DNA from 4 places in the Viridibacillus sp. NPDC093762 genome. Region 4 is predicted to be linked to each of the others. Evidence: riboswitches for the same ligand, from Rfam matches in the RefSeq annotation. Region 4 holds a riboswitch; each other region holds the start of a gene.

Region 1 (5,689 bases), on a different contig from region 4:
TTAGCCAAAAATAAAGAACAATCACCATTGTCCATTGCATCAGTTGATATTTATAAAGTATTAGAGGATACATTACATCAAATGCATCAAGCTTATGGCAGAGAATTTAACTTACTAGGTAAAGGTCCAGTTACATCGAAAACGGATGAACAAAAAATTAAACAGCTATTCTTTATTTTCTTAGAAAATGCACGCCATTATAGTGAACGTGAAATTAATGTAAGCATAGCAAAAGAGGGATCGCAATTAGTCGTTCGCATTCAAGATTTTGGTCAAGGCATTGCTCAAGAGAATATTCCACATTTATTTGATCGTTTTTATCGTGTTAGTGAGGATCGTAATCGCAAAACCGGTGGTACGGGTTTAGGACTAGCTATTGCACATGAGCTTGCTGAGCGTTTAGCAATTAATATTACTGTATTAAGTACGCTAGGTGAAGGAACTACAATCGTCTTGCGATTTGAAAATAGTAATGAGGGGGAACGATGATATGCGCATTCGCGAAAAACTATCAATACTATTCATTGTGACACTCATTATTATTGCGACGATTCTTAGTATCATGATTTGGAATAAACTGACGAAAGAAACACCTCTTACAACTGATGAAATTTATAATAATATTGAAACGATGTATGGAGGGGAAATTATCTCCTTCCTTACTATAAACGATCAATATCGAGTGCAGCTTCAAAGAAATAACAAGCTTTATCAACTCGAAGTTGATGCTGAATCAGGCAAAATCTTATTGATGAAGCAGAAAAAAACAGCTGTTAAAGAAAAAATAAACTATCTACCAGAAACTGGAATACGAAAAATTATAAAAGAACAATATGACGGGGATATAAAAAAAATCTCACTCAATACAAATAAGGAAGAACCGGTATATCAAATAGAAGTAGTAAATGGTAAAGAGCATATTAACTTATTAATAGATGCAATTAATGGGGAAGTTTTATCAGAAATTCAAGCAGATGCAGAGCAAGATTCTTCACTTTTATCTAAGGAACAAGTGATTACTATTGCTAAGAAAAAACTGAATGGAACTGTAGATGAAATTTCTTTTTACGATACGAGTGATGGCGGATATTATTTAGTGGAGATTGAAGGTAACGACAAAGATGCAGTCTTCCAAATCCATGCTATTTCCGGCAAAGTGTTATCCATTACGTGGGATTAATAATTTCTCATCAAATTCTAATCTTATTCTCCTTATTCTTTCATTTTCATTGTGTAAAGTATAAGTATCAACAAAGAGGAGGAAGATAATTATGAAAAAAATGATTACGGCATTAGCAATTACGGGATCACTTGCAGTCTCTGGAGTAGTTGCGGCAGCGGGTATTCAAACTAACTCAGGTAAAATTTTATCTTCAAAAGAAATTTCGAAAAAGGCACTTAGCTACGTAAAAGGTACAGTATACAAAGTAGAATTGGACAAAGAAAAAGGTGTTCAAGTATATGAAGTTGATGTAAGAGGCAAAAGTAAAGAATACGAATTAACATTAGATGCTAAAACGGGGAATTTACTTGAAAAGAAAACAGAAACAACAAAAGTATCTAATTCAGTTAATAATAAAAAAGTAATTGGTTTAGCAAAAGCGAAAGAAATAGCATTAAAATCGGTTAAAGGTTCTGTGAAAAAAGCAAAATTAGATCGAGAAGATGGTATTTACGAAATTGAAATCATTAGAGCTGGATATGAATACGATTTTGATATCAATGCGTACACAGGGAAAATTGTGAAAAAAGAAAAAGAGAAGATTTCAAAAAAAGTAGTAACTGGCAAAGTGATTGGCTTAGAGAAAGCGAAACAAATAGCATTAAATAATGTTGGTGGTACTGTACAAAAAGCCAAACTAGATAAAAGTGATGGCGTATACGAAATCGAAATTATTAATGGTGCAACAGAATATGATTTTGAAATCGATGCAAAAACAGGAAATGTTATTAAAAAAGAATCAGAAGTAGCTGACGATGTAATCACAAATACTAAACCGGGTATTCCAAGTACTGGAAATACCGAGAAGCCTTCAAAGCCATCAACAAGTAATAAAGTAATAGGTATTGAAAAAGCAAAAGAAATTGCTTTAAAAAGTGTTAATGGTACAGTGAAAAAAGCTGAATATGACCGTGAAGACGGAGTATATGATTTTGAGATTTTAACTACTGATTATGAATATGATATCGAAGTCGATGCAATAACTGGGAAAGTTATGATTACTGATAAAGAAAGAATTACAAAAACACCAAATCCAGTAACACCTTTCATCAGTGAGCAAAAAGCTTCTCAAATTGCTTTAACAAAAGCAAAAGGTACCATTACTAAAATTGAATTGGATGAAGAAGACGGCGTTTATGAAGTTGAAGTAAAAGATGGTATGTATGAATACGAATTAGAAATTGACGCTAAGACTGGTGCCATTCTTGATTTCGAAAAAGAGTATGAAGACGATTAATTGTTACTAAAATAGATATTATGCTACCCAAAATACAATTTTGGGTAGTTTTTTATTATTTTCTTACTTAAAACAATTCTAACCTCCTGTTTTTTAAAATAAAAATAGACATTATAGGAAATAATAAAACATTTTTCGTAGGTCTTTTGCTTTCATTTACTTTAATTTAGCATTTCCACTTGTCTGACAGGAACACAATATGTTAGATTAGATTAATCAGTAAAACACAATATATAGTATGTGAGCGAAAAAAGGTACCATATACGGTTTAAAAGGGAATTCGGTAGAGAAACCGAAGCTGTCCCCGCAACTGTGAATGCGGACGACTGTCAATTAACCACTGAGCAATGCTTGGGAAGGGTGACAGTTGGATGATGCATGAGCCAGTAGACCTGCCTTTTTGCGCATGATGACACTTTCTTCGGGGGTTGAGAAGTGGAAGCGAGAGACTTTACATTGAACAATTTACTTTTGATTTCAAAAGTATTTTTTTGTTGTGATTTCGCCTGTTTCCAATTTTAAAACCTAGAGCGATGGCTCTGCCGAAGAAGGCAGATTCATCGCTTTTTATATTTGTAAAAAAGGAGACGACGATATGGTCCAATTAATGACATATGAAAGAGCAATATTATTATCTCGATTAGAGGAAGAGTTTGGTAGAGAGGAAATTAGTCAGCTTATTAGAAAGTCTGAACGCTGGGAAAATAAGAATCCAGAAGGCACTGATGCTGAATGGACGAAGGCGATGAGCCTAGAAGCGTTAAGCTTTTTAGATGAAGAAGACACATATTGGACATTCGTTGCAGCTCGCTTATTGTTGGCGGGTGTTTATAAAGAAGCATCTACAGTACGTCAATTAGAAGTAGGACAGGTATACACAGCATTTGCTAAACAAGTTAAGAAGCTTGTCGAAAAAGGTTTATATGACCCAGCTTTAACAAGGTCATATACAAAACAGGAACTTGAAGAGATTGGCTTAATGATTGAACCTAAACGTGATGAAATCTTTACATATATCGGATTGAAAACACTGTTGGATCGTTATGTAACTCGAGACTTTGACAAAACACCAATCGAATTACCTCAAGAGCGTTGGATGATTATAGCGATGACTCTAATGCAGAATGAAAAAACAGATCGTCTTGCAAAAATTAAAGAATCTTACTGGGCAATGAGTAATTTATATATGACGACTGCTACTCCTACATTATCAAATGCAGGTAAAACACATGGTCAATTATCAAGTTGCTTTATCGATACAGTTGATGACAGCTTACAAAGTATTTATGATTCAAATACTGATGTTGCGACACTTTCGAAGTTTGGCGGTGGTATCGGCGTTTATATGGGGAAAGTACGTAGCCGTGGATCATCCATTCGTGGTTTTAAAGGGGCATCAAGCGGTGTTGTTCCTTGGATTAAACAATTAAATAATACAGCAGTATCAGTAGATCAATTAGGTCAACGACAAGGCGCGATTGCTATTTATCTTGATATTTGGCATAAAGATATATTCCCATTCCTTGATTTAAAATTAAATAACGGTGATGAACGTATGCGCGCACATGATATTTTCACAGGCGTTAGCTTACCAGATATTTTCATGGAGGCTGTTGAAGCACGTGAAGATTGGCACTTATTTGACCCGCATGAAATTCGCGAAGTAATGGGCTTTAATCTTGAAGATTACTATGACGAAAAACGTGGACAAGGTTCATTCCGTGAAAAGTACGAAGCTTGCTTAGCGAACCCGATATTAACACGTGAAGCTGTACCAGCAATTGATATCATGAAACGCATTATGCGTAGTCAATTAGAAACTGGCGTACCGTTCATGTTCTATCGTGATGAAGTAAACCGTAAAAACCCGAATAAGCATGAAGGTATGATTTACTCAAGTAATCTATGTACAGAAATTTTCCAAAATATGAGCGCCACTAAATTCGAGTCAATTACATTAGAAGATGATGTCATTGTAACGCGTCGCAAACCTGGAGACTTCGTTGTATGTAACTTATCATCTATCAATCTTGGACGAGCTGTCCCTGCTGAAGCTTTAGAAAGATTGATCCCAATTCAAGTGCGTATGTTAGATAATGTTATCGACTTAAATCGTATTCCTGTTCCACAAGCAGAACGTACAAATGCCCGTTATCGTGGTATCGGTCTTGGTACATTCGGTTGGCATCATTTATTGGCACTGAAGAGTATTACATGGGAATCAGAGGAGTCTGTTGAATTTGCGGATAAGCTTTATGAGCAAATTGCTTATTTAACAATTCAAGCATCAATGGAATTAGCAAAAGAAAAAGGCCAATATCCATTATTTGAAGGTTCGGAATGGCAAACAGGAGAATACTTCTCAAAGCGACAATATAAAGATGAAAAGTGGACTGCATTACAACAAGCAGTTGCTGAAAATGGTATGCGTAACGGTTATGTAATGGCTATTGCGCCGAACTCATCAACATCAATTATTGCAGGAAGTACGGCAAGTATTGATCCGATCTTCCAAAAATCTTATTCTGAAGAGAAAAAGGATTATAAGATCCCGGTAACTGTCCCTGATTTGAACCAAGAAACAACTTGGTATTACAAATCTGCTTACTTTATTGATCAAAATTGGACTTTAAAACAAAACGCAGCACGTGCCCGTCATATCGACCAAGGTATTTCGCTAAATTTATATGTACAAAACACTGTCAAGGCTAAAGAACTATTAGAATTGCACTTAAATGCTTGGAAACTGGGCATTAAAACGACATACTACGTCCGCTCAACATCGGTTGAACTATTAGAATGTGAATCATGTGCAAGCTAGGAGGAACTACGATGACAAAACTAGAAAAACGTCAATTAATGGATAAAACAGCTCCAAACCGTTCAACAGGTATTGTAAACGGGAGCTCTTCAAATATATTAAACTGGGATGATGTTCGTTTTAGCTGGGCGTATCCAAAATATAAAAAGATGTTAGGTAACTTTTGGACTCCTTTCGAAATTAATATGGGGAATGATATTAAAGAGTTCCCAACATTAACAGCGAATGAAAAAGAAGCATTTATGAAAACAATCGGTTTACTTGCAATGTTAGACAGTGTTCAAACAGACTATGCAGGAAAAGTGGCAGATTATTTAACAGATTCTAGCTTAAATGCTTTAATGATTATCCTTGCACAGCAGGAAGTAATTCATAACCATTCTTACTCATATATTCTTTCAAGTTTAGT
Region 2 (5,689 bases), on a different contig from region 4:
GAATGGAGATGATGCGAATCCCGCTTTTTACTCTTTGCCATGGGTTGCCGGCTGAAATATCCATGCCAATTGTTTTTTGTGCATGTGAAATAATCGTAATTTGATGTTTAAAACGCGGGACAAGACGTAATGTTAATGAAATGACCAGCGCTAGTGCAGGTGATATCTTACCGAATAAATAAAGAAATTTATCTGATGTCATTACAACGTTATAACAACCAAACCAAAAAATGACTGAACAGATCATAATCGACATCGCAAATCCATAAACAATAGCCTCTAATGTTATAGTATTATAATCTATGTAAAATAGAATGATTTCTCCGTCATGACTAATAAGTGGATTAATAATTGCAGCGATAAAAAACATCGGCACGAAAAATTTTAAGCCGCTAATAAATGATTTTCTATTAAGTAACAGACTTAATGTAATTGCTCCAATACATGTAATAAGTAAATAAACTGGATGCATATAGAACATGGAAAGTCCGATGACAGATGCAAAATATGCAAAGAGAACAATAGGGTGATACGTTTCAAATGCTTTCATGATGCTTATTACTCCTTTTAATAATTATCTACCTATATCACGGCCTAGATCGACTGTATACTGAAACTGAATATTGTCACCATTTTTAACGGTAACTGCACTCACACCATAATTAGGGGTCTGCCCGTTTACAGAGTACATCCAACCACTTAATTCCCCTGCGTCGAATTCATAAAGGTGATTAATCCCTTCGATATAGACAGAGCCATATTGATTGTCGCCCGCTCCTTCATATTCCAGATGAATACCATGTTCTTTTGTAGCTCGTTTAATAATAGACCAAACCGTTTCGTCTTCGTTTAAGATCTCATATTTCGTAGACTTTAAAATCACACCATTTTTCGGTACGTATTTTTCACTTTGTAATGCAGGTTTTAACATATCCCAATGCGTTAGCAAAGTTGCAGCACTAATCGAAATAGTCACATATTCTTTCTTCTTTTCATCTTCTTTATTAGGCTTACTTGGCTTTTGAGCTACGTTATTGTTTTCGGGTTTTTTATCTTTTTCAGGCTTCTGATCTTTTGTTGGTGTTTTATCTTTAGTTGGTGCTGGACTTTTATCTTGCTTTTCATTATTTGAACTAGTCGAAGTATCTTTACTAGGTGTTTTCGAAGTTGATGTTGAATCAGTTTTAGGTGTGCTTGTTGGTTGCTCTTTTTTTGGCGTTACCTCTTCTTCATTTTTTGGTTCCTTTTGCTTTGTTTCGGTCTTTTCCTCTTCTTCGTTATTTGGCTTTATAGCATCTATTGTTGAATCTTTTTCTTTTTCTTCCTTTGCTGATTCTTCACCTTTATCACCTTTAACGATTACCTTAGTCTCACTTGCTTCATCAACACTTTGTTCTTGCTCAGTTTGGTTATTATATTCTTCAACTGATTGAATCTTACAGCCAGTGATAATGATCAATGAGAGAATCATCATTAGCCATAATGGTATTAATTTTTTCATAAATCGCACCTCTTCTTATAGATGGGAATAGGGTGCTGGAGATAAACTCCAACACCCTTCCTATTTCTTTCAAATTATTTCGTTTTAACTACTACTTTTGTTGCATTACTTTTGTTACCGGCTTCATCTTTGGCATAAACTGTTAATTTAGTATTAGCCTTTTGATTTTTAATTATAACAGTAAATTGCCCCTTACTATTTACAGTTCCTTTACCGATAGACGTTTTACCTTTTAATACATACACTTTTGCACCTTTTTCAGCTGTCCCAGTCACTTTACTAGTTGAAATAGTTACTTTTTTAACTGACGGTGCTTTAGGAGCCGTTCTATCAGCTACTTTTAATGTGTATGCTTTGCTTTTATTTTTAGATGCATCTGTCACATAAATTTTCAATGTTGAATTAGCTTTTTGCTTTTTGATTGTTAAAGAGTATGTGCCTTTTGTAGATGCAGTAGTTGATGCTAGTAGCTTAGAGCCGTTATAAATCGTAACTTTCGCTCCTGCTTCAGCTTTGCCTTTAACAATTGTTGTTTGATCACTAACTTTATTAGCTGTTGCTACTTCAGGTGCTGTAATGTCAAATTTAAGTGACTCCGCAGCATCAGACATATCATAAATACGGTTTTTGCCGTTTACATAGCGGTCATATGAAGCAAGTGCACGTAAACCTTGATCTGATGACATTAAGTTTGGAATTTTAAGTGACAAACCGCTCTTTAATCCACCTGTAGCACTATCTACAAAACTTACTAGGTTAGAAACAGCCCAGCTACCATTACCTTTGATGAAACGTGGGTCCGTTTTTGGATTTGTTTGATTAGACGTTAAATTGATGATGAATTGAGATACTGTTTCAGGACTGTCACCTTTTGCCCATTCTGAGTAGAATCCACCTTGTTCACCTAGTTCTTTGCCTAAATAATCATTTGCTTTTTCAACAGCTGCTTTTACCTTCGCATCTTTTGTGTAAGGCGCTAAAGCAGTAGCCGTCATTGATGTTGAATCTTTATCAGATCCATAATCTAGAGCCCACGCAAATGATCCATCTTCAAATTGATCTTTTACTAAATCATTTACTAATTTAGTTCTTGTAATCTCCGCATATTTCGGTTCCGTTGATAAATCATAATTTTTTGTATCAATAGCATTTAAGAAATGAAATTTATTCCCATTAGTTAATTTTTTTGCTTCCTCTGTAGTCAAATATGTATCATACATAGACTTAACTAAATCATATCCCCCAACATTACGCGGATCTTTGTTGATGGCTGTTAATGCAATAATGACTTTTGAATATTTACCAACGTCTTTAGAGATTTTGCCATCCTTACTTTTAACCTCTTTGACTAGATTATTGTAATAAGTTTCATAGTATTTAGAAGGAACTGGTACGCTAGCACGAGCGAAATCAGTTACGTAGTCTTCATCACCAAATGATGGATTCGGCACTTGTTGTAGTAAAAATGCCGCTGTTGAATTTAGAACGTTTTTATAACTGACATCTTTCGCTGGAACTTGAACAGTCGCTGACGTATTTTCTGCAGCTTTTACTGTCGACAATTGACCTGGTAGTTGTGAAAATGCTAATAAACTTGCCATTCCGATAGGTGCTACCCATTTTCTTACCCATTTACTTGTGTACATGTTGAAATCCCCCATATCTTTATTGTTAATTACTTGTAGTTTTTCTTTAAAAGGAAGAACATATATATAAGGGCAAAAAAAATCCCTTTACACAATGTAAAGAGAATTTGGACGGCGAAATGCCAGAAAAATGTACAATGATATACAAAAAGGCCTTCGATGCTCCAAATCTCCCCCTCGAAGATTGAAACTACATTATAAAAGCAGGTCTCCTGGCTTGTGTATCTATTTACTCTTGTTCCTTCCCAGCGCATTATACATGCACCAGTGGTTTGCAACAATTTCATCCACACTTACAGTAGCGGGGCTGCATCGGATTTACACCGATTTCCCTTTTAGCTTATGATGAACATAAGCACTCTTATAAGAAATATTTATTTGTCTATTAATCTAAATTATTTCATAAAAGTTTTAGAATGTAAATTAATATTTTTTATTGTATTAAAATTCGGACTTTTTCGTATCAAAACAATAAAAACATAACAAAACCCTACCTGTTTTTAGCAACGGGTAGGGTTTTTATAAAATTACTATGGCATCAGACTTCGTAATCATCGCTTCCCTTCGTATGTTGATTGAATGCGTTTAACTGCTCTACGGTTAAGTTTCTCACGTAAAGATAAAAATTCATCGACTCCATACCATAATTTTCACAAGCTAGACAATACGTTTCATAACCTTCTCTATACATTTCCATGTAAACCCTCCTGTTATATAACAATTTTTTTATTTTTTATTATTGTATAACAGTTAGAGTTATCTGTCAATTAGATAAACAAAAATTATTAACCGGTTTTTACATATAAAAACACCAAACTTTAAAACTAAAAGTTTGGTGTTTCTTATTAAATAATCGATTTTCCAGTCTTAACTTTGTCCTTCGTAACAAGACTTACTACAACAAATGCTACTAAAGATAAGATTATCGGCAACGTAACAGTATGCATACCTAATACACTTGGCATTATTTGATCAATGTAGATATAAGATGAAATCCCGATAATCATCGATGCAATCGCACCGTATTTGTTTCCTGTTTTCCAGTAGAGACCAAATACAACCGGCCATAAGAATACGGATTCCAATCCACCGAAAGCAAATAAGTTCAGCCAAATAAGTAAATCTGGTGGACGTAGAGCTACTAGAACCACTGCTATCCCAATAACTGTAGTCACATAGAAACTTGCTTTTTTAATCTGTGCATCTGATGCAGTTGGTTTTATATAGTTTAAGTAAATATCTTTTACTACAGTTGAACTTACTAAGATAAGTAAAGCGTTAACCGTAGACATGATTGCTGCCATTGGTGCAGCTAGCACAATTCCTGCTAAGTATGGAGGTAACACTTTTAGCGTCAGTAAAGGCATCACTTTATCACCAATTTCTATGCCTGGTAATACCGGACGTGCTAGTACACCAATTAAATGCATGCCAAACATAATTGTAGCAAGTGCAATTGTGCCAATGATAATGGCTGTATGCATGCCTTTTGAGTTTTTATATGACATTGCACGAACGGCAATTTGAGGTAAGCCAATAACACCTATCCCAATTAAAATCCAAAATGTCGATACGTATAATGGCGTTAAACTACGATCTGCCCCATAAGGTGATACAAGATTCGGATTTTCAGCGACTAAATCACTCATTATATTCGATATTCCTCCACCAGCAATAACCGTTGCGACAAGTAAAATGATTGTCCCAATGACCATCACAGAACCTTGCACTGCATCTGTTAATGCTACTGCACGGAAACCACCAATAATCACGTAAATTAATACAGCACCTGCAAAGATAAACAATGCAGTAGAATAGTTTAAGCCTGTTAATGACTCTATTAATCGCGCCCCGCCAATCCACTGAGCTGCCATGGATGCAAATAAGAATAAAATAATACTAACTGCTGATACAATGACAACCGTTTTACTTTGATATCGTTCACTTAAAAAATCAATTAGAGTGATTGCTTGATACTTACGTGCAATAATTGCAAATTTTTTACCAAGTATCATTAGAACGAAATAACCTGCTGGTAACTGCGCCATCGCCAAAAGAACCCAACCGAGTCCTGTATTATAGGCAACACCTGGACCACCTATAAAACTCCCAGCGCTACCGTATGTCGCCATCATTGTCATAGCAAGTAAGAAACCACCCATTTCACGTCCGCCAAGGAAATATTCTTGCAAAAACGAATTTGATTGCATGACTTGGCGATTCGCCCATATCCCAATCCCAAAAATAAGTACTAAAAAAACAACTAAAGGAATAATCACTTGCCAATGTATCATTTCTGTTCACCCTCCTCATCGTCAAATGGTACATCTGTGAAGAGGAATTTAATGACGAAAACTATAAGGATGACCATGAAAATAGTTCCTGCAATACAGCTATAGAAAAACCACTCTGGAAAACCAAGTACATATGTATAAGATGACGGATCTCCTGAGCCCATGCCATAAGCAAAGCCAAACCAAATACTAAAATTGATGATTACAAGTATCACCCCAATGATGGCCTCACGATGCGCAATTTTAAA
Region 3 (5,689 bases), on a different contig from region 4:
CGTTTTTTGGCCGCCAAATTCGCTGCTTCCTCGTAGTCTTTTACTAAGATTAATTTGTCATTTTCGAATTGCTGACTTTCACGTTCATAACGGATATATGGCACACTTGCTAATCTTGCACCCTCTAGCGCGTTTTTTGATGCCTCTTCTGCAAATGGATGTGATGAATCAACTACAGTTTTTAGATTTTTTGATTGAATAAATTGAGCCATATCTTCAGCTGTTAGACGTCCAATATGTGTTTCTATATTTGCTTCAACTAAACTTTTTGCAGCTGATTCAGTGACAACAGTTGCTAAAATCGGGTATCCAATTCGTTGTAACTCTATCGCCAATTCTCTTGCATCGCTTGTTCCTGCTAAAAACAAAATCATTTTACAGTACCAGCATGTTCGTGATCATGTTCATGGTGGTGGTCATGATCGTGGTGGTGATGATGGCCGTGTTCATGATCATGGTCATGATGGTGATGATGCTCTACAAATTCCATTGCATTGATACGGTATTGGCAAGTATCACAGTTCATTTTCACATCACCTTGAAGTGATTCTACAACTCTATCTGCTAATACTGTTTTTAGTTCAGCATGATAACCGAAGTAAGCCGCTAATTTCACTTCTAATTCAGGGTACGTAGTTTGATAACTTAAAACCATTTTTTCCATACGTTCCATCAGAATACCTGTGAATAGGAAGTAAGGAAGCATAATTACTTTTTTTGCTCCGAGTTGCTGACATCTTTCAATACCTTCCTCAACTGTCGGGTAAGTTACACCCATAAATGCACATTCTACTGTACGAACATTTAACTGTTCCCAAAGCATACGGGCAATTTTATAAAAGTCACTATTAGCATCTGGGTCACTACCACCACGTGCGATTAATAAAATAGCTGTATCTTTATTTTCCTCTTCATGATTGAAACCAGCTTCTGTTAACCGCTCTTTTAAAATTGAGAAAATGGATTCATGTACACCTAGTGGACGACCATATGTAATTTCTACAGTAGGATATTTTGCTTTACCTTCGTCAATCGCTGCTGGAATATGAATTTTCGAATGTCCCGCTTGTAATAAAATAATCGGAATAACATGGATGTCTGTTGCACCTTTAGCAACACAATTATCAATTCCCTGCGCAATGTTTGGTGATGCGAATTCTAAAAAACAAGATTCTACTAGTAGTTGATCATCTAAAGTTGGCTTTAATTGCTCAACAAATTTGTTAACCTCTGCATTACCTTCTGCTAAACGACTACCATGACCTACGAATAATATGGCTTTCATAAATACAATTCCCCCTTAGTGTTAATCCCCGCAAGGTGCAGGTTCAATTTCAATTTTTGGTGACATATCTTGATAGTTAAATCCTTGAATTCGCTTCACACGTTTGAAGTATTTGAACAAGCGCTCGTTCGGATGTGCGTTTTGACGATATTCTTCAACAATATTGCTGACAACTTCTACAATTTTCTCAGGCTCGATGCCCTCTGCTACCGGTTGTCCTGGATGAGCCGTTCTACCAACTGGTTTCGCACCTACAAAAAGATCAAATTTACCTTTTCGATAGACAATTCCGACGTCCTCCATCACAGCTTTGTAACATGCCATACCACAGCCATTAAAACCGATATTAAATTCTTTAGGCATGTTCAGACCGCCAAGTTTTTCTTGAAGTTCCTCTGCATATGGAATACCGCCAGTTTTTTCACCATTACAGAAATCACATGCTTTTATTGTGACAACATCACCTACTGGTGACAGAATAAAGTTTGCTTCTTGCAGTTTAGCTGTAATGATATCTGGTATTGTTGTTGGAATTTTCAAAAGAATATTATGATTTGGTGTATATTCCATTGTCCCTTTTTCTCCAACTACTTCAGCTAATGTCAACATTTGTTTTGGTGTAAATCTTTTATTGGCAACCCCAGGGCTTACGGCTAATTCGAAAATAGATTCCATTTCTTGTTGTACAAAAGTAGTTTGAGTTTCCACTTGTTGACCCGTCACACGAGTTAATGCATCTAATGCCATTTCAAAAGAGCTAATTTCAGGTTTTGGTTCTGTTTTTATAACTGACTGTAGCTGGGCTCTTTCTAAAGCAGGTGTACTTTCAATATTTTGACTACGCTGAATACCGGTTTCTTGGTCCATTGCCCATGGCTCAGCCTCTTCTTTCAAGCGTTGATGTGGTTTAAGTGGTTGTTTTTCGGCATTCAATGTGTACTTTCTTTGGTAACCACGAGGTGTAATCATCTTATTGTCATACAAAAATGTCGATGAATTGCCGATGACAACTGTCGTTAACATGCCAATATCATGATTCAACATATCTTTTAAATTAGTAATGATGATATTTTGTCTATCACGATAGGCGCTTTTTACTAACCCTACTGGTGTTTCAGGTGAACGATACTGTAGTAAAATACGTTGTGTTTCGACAATTTGGCGTGTACGACGGCCACTACGTGGATTGTAAAGAGCTATTACAAAATCCGCCATTGCCGCAGCTTCCACACGTTTTGCTATTAAATCCCATGGAGTTAGATGGTCACTTAAGCTGATCGTACATGAATCATGCATGACTGGTGCGCCAAGTAAAGAAGCACAAGAGTTAATAGCCGAAATACCAGGAATAACTTCAATTTCAACACCAGTTTCTTCTGTCCATCCCTTTTCGATTAACACTTCATAAACTAGTCCGGCCATTCCGTAGACACCGGAATCTCCACTTGAAATAACTGCCACTTTTTTACCATTTTCAGCTTGTCTTACAGCTTCTTGAGCCCGAGAAACTTCTTCAGTCATACCTGTACTGATGACTGCTGTATTACTATCAATTAAATCTTGAATGAGTTCAACGTACGTTTTATAACCGATAATGAAATCACTTTCTTGCAATGCTTCAACTGCTCTAGTTGTAATATGTTTAAAATCACCTGGACCAAAACCGACTACATAAAGTTTTCCAAGTTGCGACATTCAAACATCTCCTTTTCGTTACATCTAACTATTTGTTTTTCGAAATACCTTTAATCGCTCCTGATGTCGGGTTTTGCGTCATGTTGCCATTAATTGTTTGGTATACAACATGAGGTGCAACTTGCTGATCCATACAATCACGTACAATTTGACGACCAATTTCAGGAGATTCAGCTTTATACCAAGTACCTTGTGGATATGCAATTACGACACAGGCATCTTTGCAACGCCCATTACAGCGAGTTCGAGTAGTATGTATTTGTTCGTCAATCTCAAGCATAGCAATCTCATCTCTGACTGCCAGCGTTACCTCTTCCGCGCCTTTCTTCAAACAACTACTGCCATTGCAAATAAGCAAATGGCTTTTCATACTTTCTAAATTCCAAGTTGTCATAGTGTTCCTCCCATACGATGTTCATCATTTTTCAAGAAAAATCTATGGAAATAGGGTGAATTGGCAACTAGTTATCTATTTTGGCAAATAAAAAAACCTTAATTCAAAGAATTAAGGTTTAAAAACTAGATTATTCAGACAACACAAAAAATAAGCGTCGTCCACTGTAGCCTTCACCTTTCCCTCCGAAAAGTATCGTTCATAATTATAAAAGCAGGTTTCCTGGCTTACGCGTCACTTTACTTTGATCTCTTCCCAGTATTTCACCAGTGAGTATTATCATTTCATCAGCGGTACAGTAGCGGGGGCTGCATCGGATTCTAACCGATTTCCCTATTATCCAACATGCTCAATAGTCCAAACATGTCGGCACTTTTAAATTTGATATTCAATTGTATTATTCAGTAAATTCTAAATCTGTAACTATCATATACTAAATTTTACTAGATTCAAATAGTTTTTTTATGAATATTATCTTGTCATAATTTAAAGTTTGCATTTTCACCTATATAAAGTCGTTCAAAACAGTTATATCTACTTTACTACTCATTTTCAATATTTTTGAAAATCACATAAAAAAAATCTAGTAGAAAGAAATTTCCCATGATACACTATATTCTGAAATCAAACAATTCAATAAACTTTATGGTGTTAAATTAGCGTTTAACTGAAAAGGGAAGTCGGTGTTAATCCGGCGCGGTCCCGCCACTGTATTGAGGAGTTTTGCTACAAGATGTCACTGTCAAATGACGGGAAGGCTGTAGCAAAATGATGAATCTAAGCCAGGAGACCTGCCATAAAGTGAGGAACTGTTTCAACCTACGAGGATGGGTGTGAAAGTGAGTAAGTCTTATTTTTTGATGACTTTTCCTTCACGCACTTCTTTCTATGAAAGAGGTGCTTTTTTATTTAAAAAAATTGCTGTACGCCCTATCTAGAGAGGTATTTCATAGGAGGTGTTATTTGTATATCACTGTATATCCAATAAAAATACATAAACAAAAGGGAGAATAATATGAATAAGTTAAAATTAATATTTATCTGGAAAATAATCTACTTTTTAGCATTTGTCATGATTGTTCCAAAACAAGCATTTGCCATGCACATTATGGAGGGGTTCTTACCTGTTGAATGGGCTATCTTTTGGTGGGCAGTAACAATTCCGTTTTTGATTATTGGTTTCCGATCAATAAGTAAAACAATTAAGGAAAATCCAGATACTAAAATGATGCTTGGCTTATCTGGGGCTTTTGCTTTTGTTTTATCTGCACTTAAAATCCCTTCTGTTACAGGTAGTTGTTCTCACCCTACTGGTGTAGGTTTAGGAACTGTATTATTTGGACCATTTGCAATGAGTATTGTAGGTTTTATTGTTCTTTTATTCCAATCATTGCTTTTAGCTCACGGTGGCTTAACTACACTTGGTGCAAATGCTTTTTCAATGGCAGTCGTTGGTCCTCTAATTGCTTACGGTGTATACAAAGGGACTTCTAAAGCAGGCTTACCTTTTGCATTTGCTGTATTTTTGGCTGCAACTTTAGGTGATCTTGGCACTTATCTAGTCACTTCTATTCAATTAGCACTTGCTTTCCCTTCTGAAGTCGGTGGATTCTTTGCTTCTTTCACTAAATTCAGTAGTATTTTCGCATTAACGCAAATTCCTTTAGCTATTTCTGAAGGTATTTTAACTGTGGTCATTATGAATTTCTTAAAAAAATACAACGTAGCTGAGCTAAAAGCGCTGCGCGTTCTCTCGAAAGGGGCTGAACAACGTTGAAAAAAAATCTAATACTAATCTCAATCGTTGTCATTCTTGCAATCTTCCCTCTTTTCATTCAAAAAGGAGCTGAATTCGGAGGGGCTGATGGTGAAGCTGAAGCTGCCATTGGTGAAATAAATGCTTCTTATGAGCCTTGGTTCTCAAGTATTTGGGAACCACCAAGTGGTGAAATCGAAAGTCTATTATTCTGTCTTCAAGCAGCGATTGGTGCTGGCTTTATCGGTTACTTTGTTGGTTTAACAAGAGGTAAATACAAACGAAAAGATACTGTTAAAAATAAAGAGGGGCAAATATAAGATGCTTCTTATTGATAAATATGCTTATATGAATCGTTGGCAGCATATTCATCCAATAGAAAAAATGGTATTTACCTTTTTTCTGATGTTATTTTCGTTAACTGTGAGAGACACACTTGTATCACTCATCACACTTATTGTGATGAGTGCTTTTACAATTTTAGGTGCAAAAATTCCTTTTAAATATTATTTCAAGTTATTATTAGTACCTAGTTTTTTCCTATTATCGAGTATGCTGA
Region 4 (5,689 bases):
CGATTCAACTTTACAATCGGTCTCATTCCACTCCCTCCAATCGAATACGGGGGTCTAGTAAGGAATATGTAAGGTCAACTAAAAGATTACAGACCACAAAGATTACAGTCATAAATAATACACAGCCCTGGATCATTGGATAATCTTGATTTATAATGGACGAGACAAATAATTGTCCCATTCCTGGCCAAGCGAAAATGGTTTCAACAATAACTGCTCCACCTAGCATATTTCCAAAACTCATACCTAGCCCAGTCACTACAGGAAGGAGGGACTTTTTTAACACATGTCTACTAATGATTTTCCCTTGACGCAAACCTCTCGCTCTTGCATATATAACAAATGGTTCATTTATATTTTCAAGCATACTCGCTCGAAGTAATCGTATATTTGTGCCAATATAGCCAAAAGCAAGCGTTAAGGAAGGAAGCACTACATGTTCTAGTGTCCCCCTCCCCAAAACGGGTAATAAATCTAACTTTAATGATAAAAAATAGATTAATAGAAAACCAAACCAAAATGTAGGCATAGAAACACTAACAAAAGCTATTATTCTGCTAAATTGATCTATCCATTTTCCTTTGTAGATAGCCGATAGCATTCCTATTGGTAAGCTAATAACTACAATAAAGAAAAACGCAGCTAATGTTAGTTGAATTGTTGGAACTAAATGTAACAACATCTCGTCCCAAACTGTATTCTTAGACACAAATGAAATCCCTAAATCAAGTTGAATTACATTTCCTAACCACTCAAAATACTGGATATATAAAGGCTTATTTAATCCAAGCTCAAGTCGAAGAGCAGCCACAGCCTCATCAGTAGGCGGAATATTCGATAACCTTAAATAAGCTACTGCTGGATCTCCAGGAATTAAGTGCAGTAAGATAAAAGTGATAATTGAGATTCCTAATAATATTGGAACAAGACTTGCGAAACGCTTAACTATAAACCAACTCATGTAGTACTCCTTAAGTTGTTGTTATTAATAATCCTTCCATCATTCAACATCTATTGTAGTTAAAGGTACCTCTGCTTCTTGAGGCAAAAAATCTAATCCTTTAATATTTTTATGATAAACCGCTACATTGGATTGATAAGATATCGGTAAGTATACCGCTTGCTCATGCAAAGTTGTTAAAATATCGGTATACAACATTTTTCTTTCTTTTTCATCTGTAGTTAAAAGCACTTTTTTAATCTTCTCGTCTATTTCTTTCTTCTCTGGTAACCCCAATAAAGCAGTATAATCTGGACCACCATTTTCTGAATCTGTTGTAATTGAAGCTAAATAAGAATGTGGATCAAAAGGTACGGCCCATGTTGAGGTAAATAATATGTCGTAATTGCCTTGGAATGCCGTTTTCCAGAAAGTATTAGTTTCCTGACTATTCAACTTAATATCAATTCCTAGTTTTCTAAAATCACCTTGCACAAATTCTGCGATCGACTTTTGGATATTATCTGTACTATTAAAAAGGAATTCTAGCTGCAGTTCTTTTCCGTCTTTTTCTCTAAACGGTTTACCCTCTATTTTTTTCCACCCTGCTTTATCTAATAACTGCTCTGCTTTTGCTGTGTCATACTCATATGGATCTATGTCAATTTTTGTGTAATCCAATACAGGTGGAAACAATGTATCTGCTTTTTTTTCCATACCATAAAAAATATTATCGATCACAGCCTGTTTATTAAATGCATAGTTCAGCGCTAAACGTACTTTATGGTCTTTAGTTGCTTCTTTATTTGTATTAAAAAGAAGCGTTCTTGTAGCTGTAGGCTCTGACAACTTAGTTTCATATTTCCCTGAATCCTTTAAAAATTGGAATGAATCTTGACTGATGACCCCATTACCAAAAATAAAATCAAGTTCATTTTTCTCAAATGCTAATACTCTAGATTCTCCGTCAGTAATGACCTTAACAACAACCTTATCTACTTTTGGTTTAGTACCCCAGTACTTTTCATTTCTTTCGAATAATGCATATTCATTTTTCTTATATTCGCTCAGTACCCATGGCCCTGTACCAATTTGAGATTTAAGACCATCCTTAAATGTATCTTGGCTGTCAGGAAAAGCAGCTTCTCCAACAAATCTCAAAGGTCTTATGTATGTTAATTCTTGTAGAGTTGGATAATAAGAATTGTTCAAAGTAAGCTTAAAAGTATATTCATCCACTACTGCTGTATCTTTAATTTGGTTAATTAACTCTACCCATTCATGTTGTTTATGATTATTTAAAATCGTATCGAAATTCTTCTTAACAATTGCCGCATTAAATTTCGAGCCATCAGAAAACTCTACATCTTTTCTCAGATGGAACACATATTCTTTGCCGTCTTTTGAAATATCCCAGCTCTTTGCTAACCAAGGCTGAATATCCCCACCCTTCCCGTAATACACAAGGGGCTCATATACCATTGCTTGTGCAAAAAACTCATTTGGAAAATATGTATGTGGATTTAAATCGCCTATATCTCCAGTCATAGAAAATGTAACAACTTTCTCATTACCTTTAAGTGAAGTAGTTTCTGAACCTTTGGGAGTATTACTGCAACTCGTTAAGAACATTAATAATAGTAAAAAGAGAAGACTTAATAATTTTGATCGTTTGAATAACACTTTTTCTCACCTTCAACTATAAAATTTTATTACCATAAAATATTGGCAAACAAAAAAGCATTCCTAACCCGATAAAAAAGGTCAGCAATGCTTATAGTTTCAGAACAATTTTGTCTCCTAGCACTCTAACACCTCCCTATCTCCCGTAGGTTTATCAGCATTTTTAGAACAGGCAGGTCTTCTGACTTAGGTTCATAGCCTCCATGCGTCTTCCCGGATATTATCCAGTGACTTTCTTGCATGAGACTCACCCTTACAGCGGCGGGACCATGTCGGATTTTCACCGACTTCCCTATTAAGTATTCGTTTTAAACGAACACACCTATTCCAATACTATATGTAATTTTTTGTGCAAATAAAAAAAGTTTTCCTAATATAAAGTATATTCGTTATTACAACTTAAAGCTATATCAATTTTAAGACTTAATTTTATTCAAAAGTTTTACCACAAAAATTTGCACGTTTTTTTTTGCAGTTACACATATCGTTGCTGGTTGTAAACGTTACGTTACATTGCCTTACACCTAAAGTGGAAAATTCCACATTTATGCTTAACAATAAAAAATAACCTGATTATAAATAACTGGTTCGCTTTAAGAGTACTAAAACTAATTAAAGTATCAATTTTGGATTCCAATCGCATATGATTTAAACCTTTTATTATTGTTTACTAAATAAGGTTTTTTTCGCAATTGACATAGTAATTAACAGATTAACAATAGCTAATATCGTTAAATCATTAAGTGGAAACAAAAATACCTATCCTCAGATGCTTTTTAAGTAGCATATTCGACTATTTTAAATAATGGATTTAGAAGAATTTGTAATATACATATATTTGTAACTTACTGATATTCAACTAACGAGGCAGTTTAGTTTAATAAGATAACCTCCATCTGTTTAATTGAGTACCAGCTCATGTAATAATGAGGAACTTAAGATAATTACTACTTTTGCTTATAATTGAACGGATGCCAAGAAAAGCCTCCGCATAGCGAGAAATATGGAGGTGTAAGAGATTGAATAAACAATGGACGATTGGTAAAATTAAAGAATTTGTTGAGAACAATTCGGAAAGTAAGTTGCTAACGACGGAATATCACGGTTTTTCTCAAAAGTTACTATTTTAATGTGCATGTGATAGCAACTTTGAAAAACATTTACGAAATTTAAAAATAATAACCAACGTAAATGTGACGTGTGCCTACCACCAAAAGCGACACAATAACTTATAGCGAATAAACGAAGTGCCGATTTCTATTAAAGAGAAGTTGGCACTTCGTTTATTTTATCATTTCAATTCAAATAAAATTGAACAATTAAGTAACTCAAATTTAAAGATAGAGATTGTCCAAAATGCAAATCATTCCTTTGATATTGAAAAATTCGATACAACAAATTCAATATTAGGTTTATCAAGGGTAGTGAAAAAACTTCAGGAAGCATTAAAGACAATTTAGTGAAATAATGAGATTATCAAAAGATAACCAATTTAGGTCTAATTTAATCGCTAAAATAGATGTACAAGAGGTGCTAATTGCACCCCTTTCTTAATGGTTATTTATATTTTTACTCCTCAATTTCGAACCCGTTAATAATCAACAGACCGTTTACATTTGAATTGTTTGAAGCTTCTTTTTATCAATTTTCCCTACATGTGTTTTTGGTAGTTCAGGGATAAAATAAATATTCCGAGGGATTTTATAACTACCTAGATGACTTCTACAAAGGTCTTGAATTTCTTTAACATTATTAAATGCATCATCAGATACGATAAAAGCCGTAACGATTTCACCCCAGTGACAATCAGCAATTCCTATAACTGCGACCTCTTTCACCTTTGGATGAGTAATAATACATTGTTCCACCTCTTGAGGATAGACATTTTCCCCTCCTGAAATAATCATTTCTTTTACTCGTCCTACGATATAAATATCCCCGTCCTGATCCATCTTCGCTAAATCACCAGTACGAAGCCATCCATTAATAATAGTTTTAGCTGTCTCTTGTGGATTCTTCCAATATTCGCTGAACATATGCTTTCCTTTAATATATAGTTCTCCTACTTCATCACGTCTGCATTCTCGACCATTCGGAGCTTGAATTTTAACTTCATTAAATTGCATACACTTTCCGACAGATCCTAGTTTTATTGCGGCCTCCTCTGGTTGAATAACAAAATTATTGGGACCAGCTTCGGTTAATCCATAACCCTCTTTAAATGGTACTCCCTTTTGTAAGAAGGTTTTATGCACAGTGATGGGACATGGAGCTCCACCTGATAAAAATACTTTTATACTAGGAAAACTTGTTTTCTTGAATTCTTCTGTATCAATCATAGATTGATACATTGTCGGGACAAATAACGAAATTGTTGTGCTGTAACTATTCAATGACTGGATTGCTTCTTGGGGATTGAATTTATTTCCTATTACAACTGTACCTCCAGCCATTAATATTGGAATTGATAATGCATTCAATCCTCCCGTATGAAATAATGGCATATAATTTAATGTGCAATCATCACTACTAATATTCCAACTAATAATAGTATTGAAGGCATTCCAATTTATCGCATCATATGATAAGACTACACCCTTTGGCTTTCCAGTTGTCCCACCAGTATATATCATTAACCATGCGTCTTTCGAATTCCAATTATTTGTTGGTACATTGAAGTGCTCTGCTACAATCTCTATTGTAATTGGGTATGCTTTCATATGTGGGTTATTAGCTATAAGCTTCATAAATTGATCTTCATATAGTATTAAGGCTGGTGTACAATCGTCAAGAATATAGTCAAGTTCTGAATGACTTAATCTCCAGTTTAAGGGAACATAGATGTAACCACCGATGGCACATGCAAAAAGAATGGCAAATAGATCAATTCTATTTTCCGCAATCACGGCGACCCGATCACCTTTTTGTAGACCGCAGTTTTTTAGAAACATAGCCCACTTTTTCACTTCATAGCCCAATTGTTTATAGGACCAGCTCCTGTTCGTAGCAATATCAATCAACGATGTTTTTTTGGGGGTAATGGCAGCTTTTTTTAATATCCATGAT

What was found. A riboswitch is a leader RNA that binds a small molecule or an ion and turns the genes downstream of it on or off. The one in region 4 is predicted to bind cobalamin.
Region 1: it holds a riboswitch for cobalamin, as region 4 does, so the genes downstream of both, ACQKM9_RS07300 (ribonucleoside-diphosphate reductase subunit alpha) here and nikA (nickel ABC transporter substrate-binding protein) in region 4, are expected to answer to the same signal.
Region 2: it holds a riboswitch for cobalamin, as region 4 does, so the genes downstream of both, ACQKM9_RS04430 (Ig-like domain-containing protein) here and nikA (nickel ABC transporter substrate-binding protein) in region 4, are expected to answer to the same signal.
Region 3: it holds a riboswitch for cobalamin, as region 4 does, so the genes downstream of both, ACQKM9_RS04145 ((2Fe-2S) ferredoxin domain-containing protein) here and nikA (nickel ABC transporter substrate-binding protein) in region 4, are expected to answer to the same signal.

Annotation. Positions count from the first base shown of each region.
Region 1 is NZ_JBNNUK010000004.1:68,467-74,155, reverse strand. Features, by position in the region: gene ACQKM9_RS07315 (ATP-binding protein) at 1-489, shown strand, start outside; gene ACQKM9_RS07310 (PepSY domain-containing protein) at 491-1,180, shown strand; gene ACQKM9_RS07305 (PepSY domain-containing protein) at 1,272-2,459, shown strand; cobalamin riboswitch at 2,695-2,873, shown strand; gene ACQKM9_RS07300 (ribonucleoside-diphosphate reductase subunit alpha) at 3,055-5,280, shown strand; gene ACQKM9_RS07295 (ribonucleotide-diphosphate reductase subunit beta) at 5,292-5,689, shown strand, end outside.
Region 2 is NZ_JBNNUK010000002.1:119,855-125,543, reverse strand. Features, by position in the region: gene ACQKM9_RS04440 (energy-coupling factor transporter transmembrane component T) at 1-550, opposite strand, end outside; gene ACQKM9_RS04435 (DUF4430 domain-containing protein) at 575-1,501, opposite strand; gene ACQKM9_RS04430 (Ig-like domain-containing protein) at 1,576-3,147, opposite strand; cobalamin riboswitch at 3,333-3,525, opposite strand; gene ACQKM9_RS04425 (hypothetical protein) at 3,686-3,844, opposite strand; gene panF (sodium/pantothenate symporter) at 3,993-5,438, opposite strand; gene ACQKM9_RS04415 (YhdT family protein) at 5,438-5,689, opposite strand, start outside.
Region 3 is NZ_JBNNUK010000002.1:62,781-68,469, reverse strand. Features, by position in the region: gene cobK (precorrin-6A reductase) at 1-374, opposite strand, end outside; gene ACQKM9_RS04155 (sirohydrochlorin chelatase) at 371-1,285, opposite strand; gene cobJ (precorrin-3B C(17)-methyltransferase) at 1,307-2,980, opposite strand; gene ACQKM9_RS04145 ((2Fe-2S) ferredoxin domain-containing protein) at 3,009-3,374, opposite strand; cobalamin riboswitch at 3,570-3,766, opposite strand; cobalamin riboswitch at 4,004-4,187, shown strand; gene ACQKM9_RS04140 (energy-coupling factor ABC transporter permease) at 4,390-5,151, shown strand; gene ACQKM9_RS04135 (energy-coupling factor ABC transporter substrate-binding protein) at 5,148-5,450, shown strand; gene cbiQ (cobalt ECF transporter T component CbiQ) at 5,452-5,689, shown strand, end outside.
Region 4 is NZ_JBNNUK010000009.1:63,932-69,620, reverse strand. Features, by position in the region: gene nikC (nickel transporter permease) at 1-26, opposite strand, end outside; gene nikB (nickel ABC transporter permease) at 23-961, opposite strand; gene nikA (nickel ABC transporter substrate-binding protein) at 1,001-2,623, opposite strand; cobalamin riboswitch at 2,778-2,964, opposite strand; partial or broken gene ACQKM9_RS12630 (hypothetical protein) at 3,643-3,851, shown strand; gene ACQKM9_RS12625 (hypothetical protein) at 3,871-4,083, shown strand; gene ACQKM9_RS12620 (class I adenylate-forming enzyme family protein) at 4,234-5,689, opposite strand, start outside.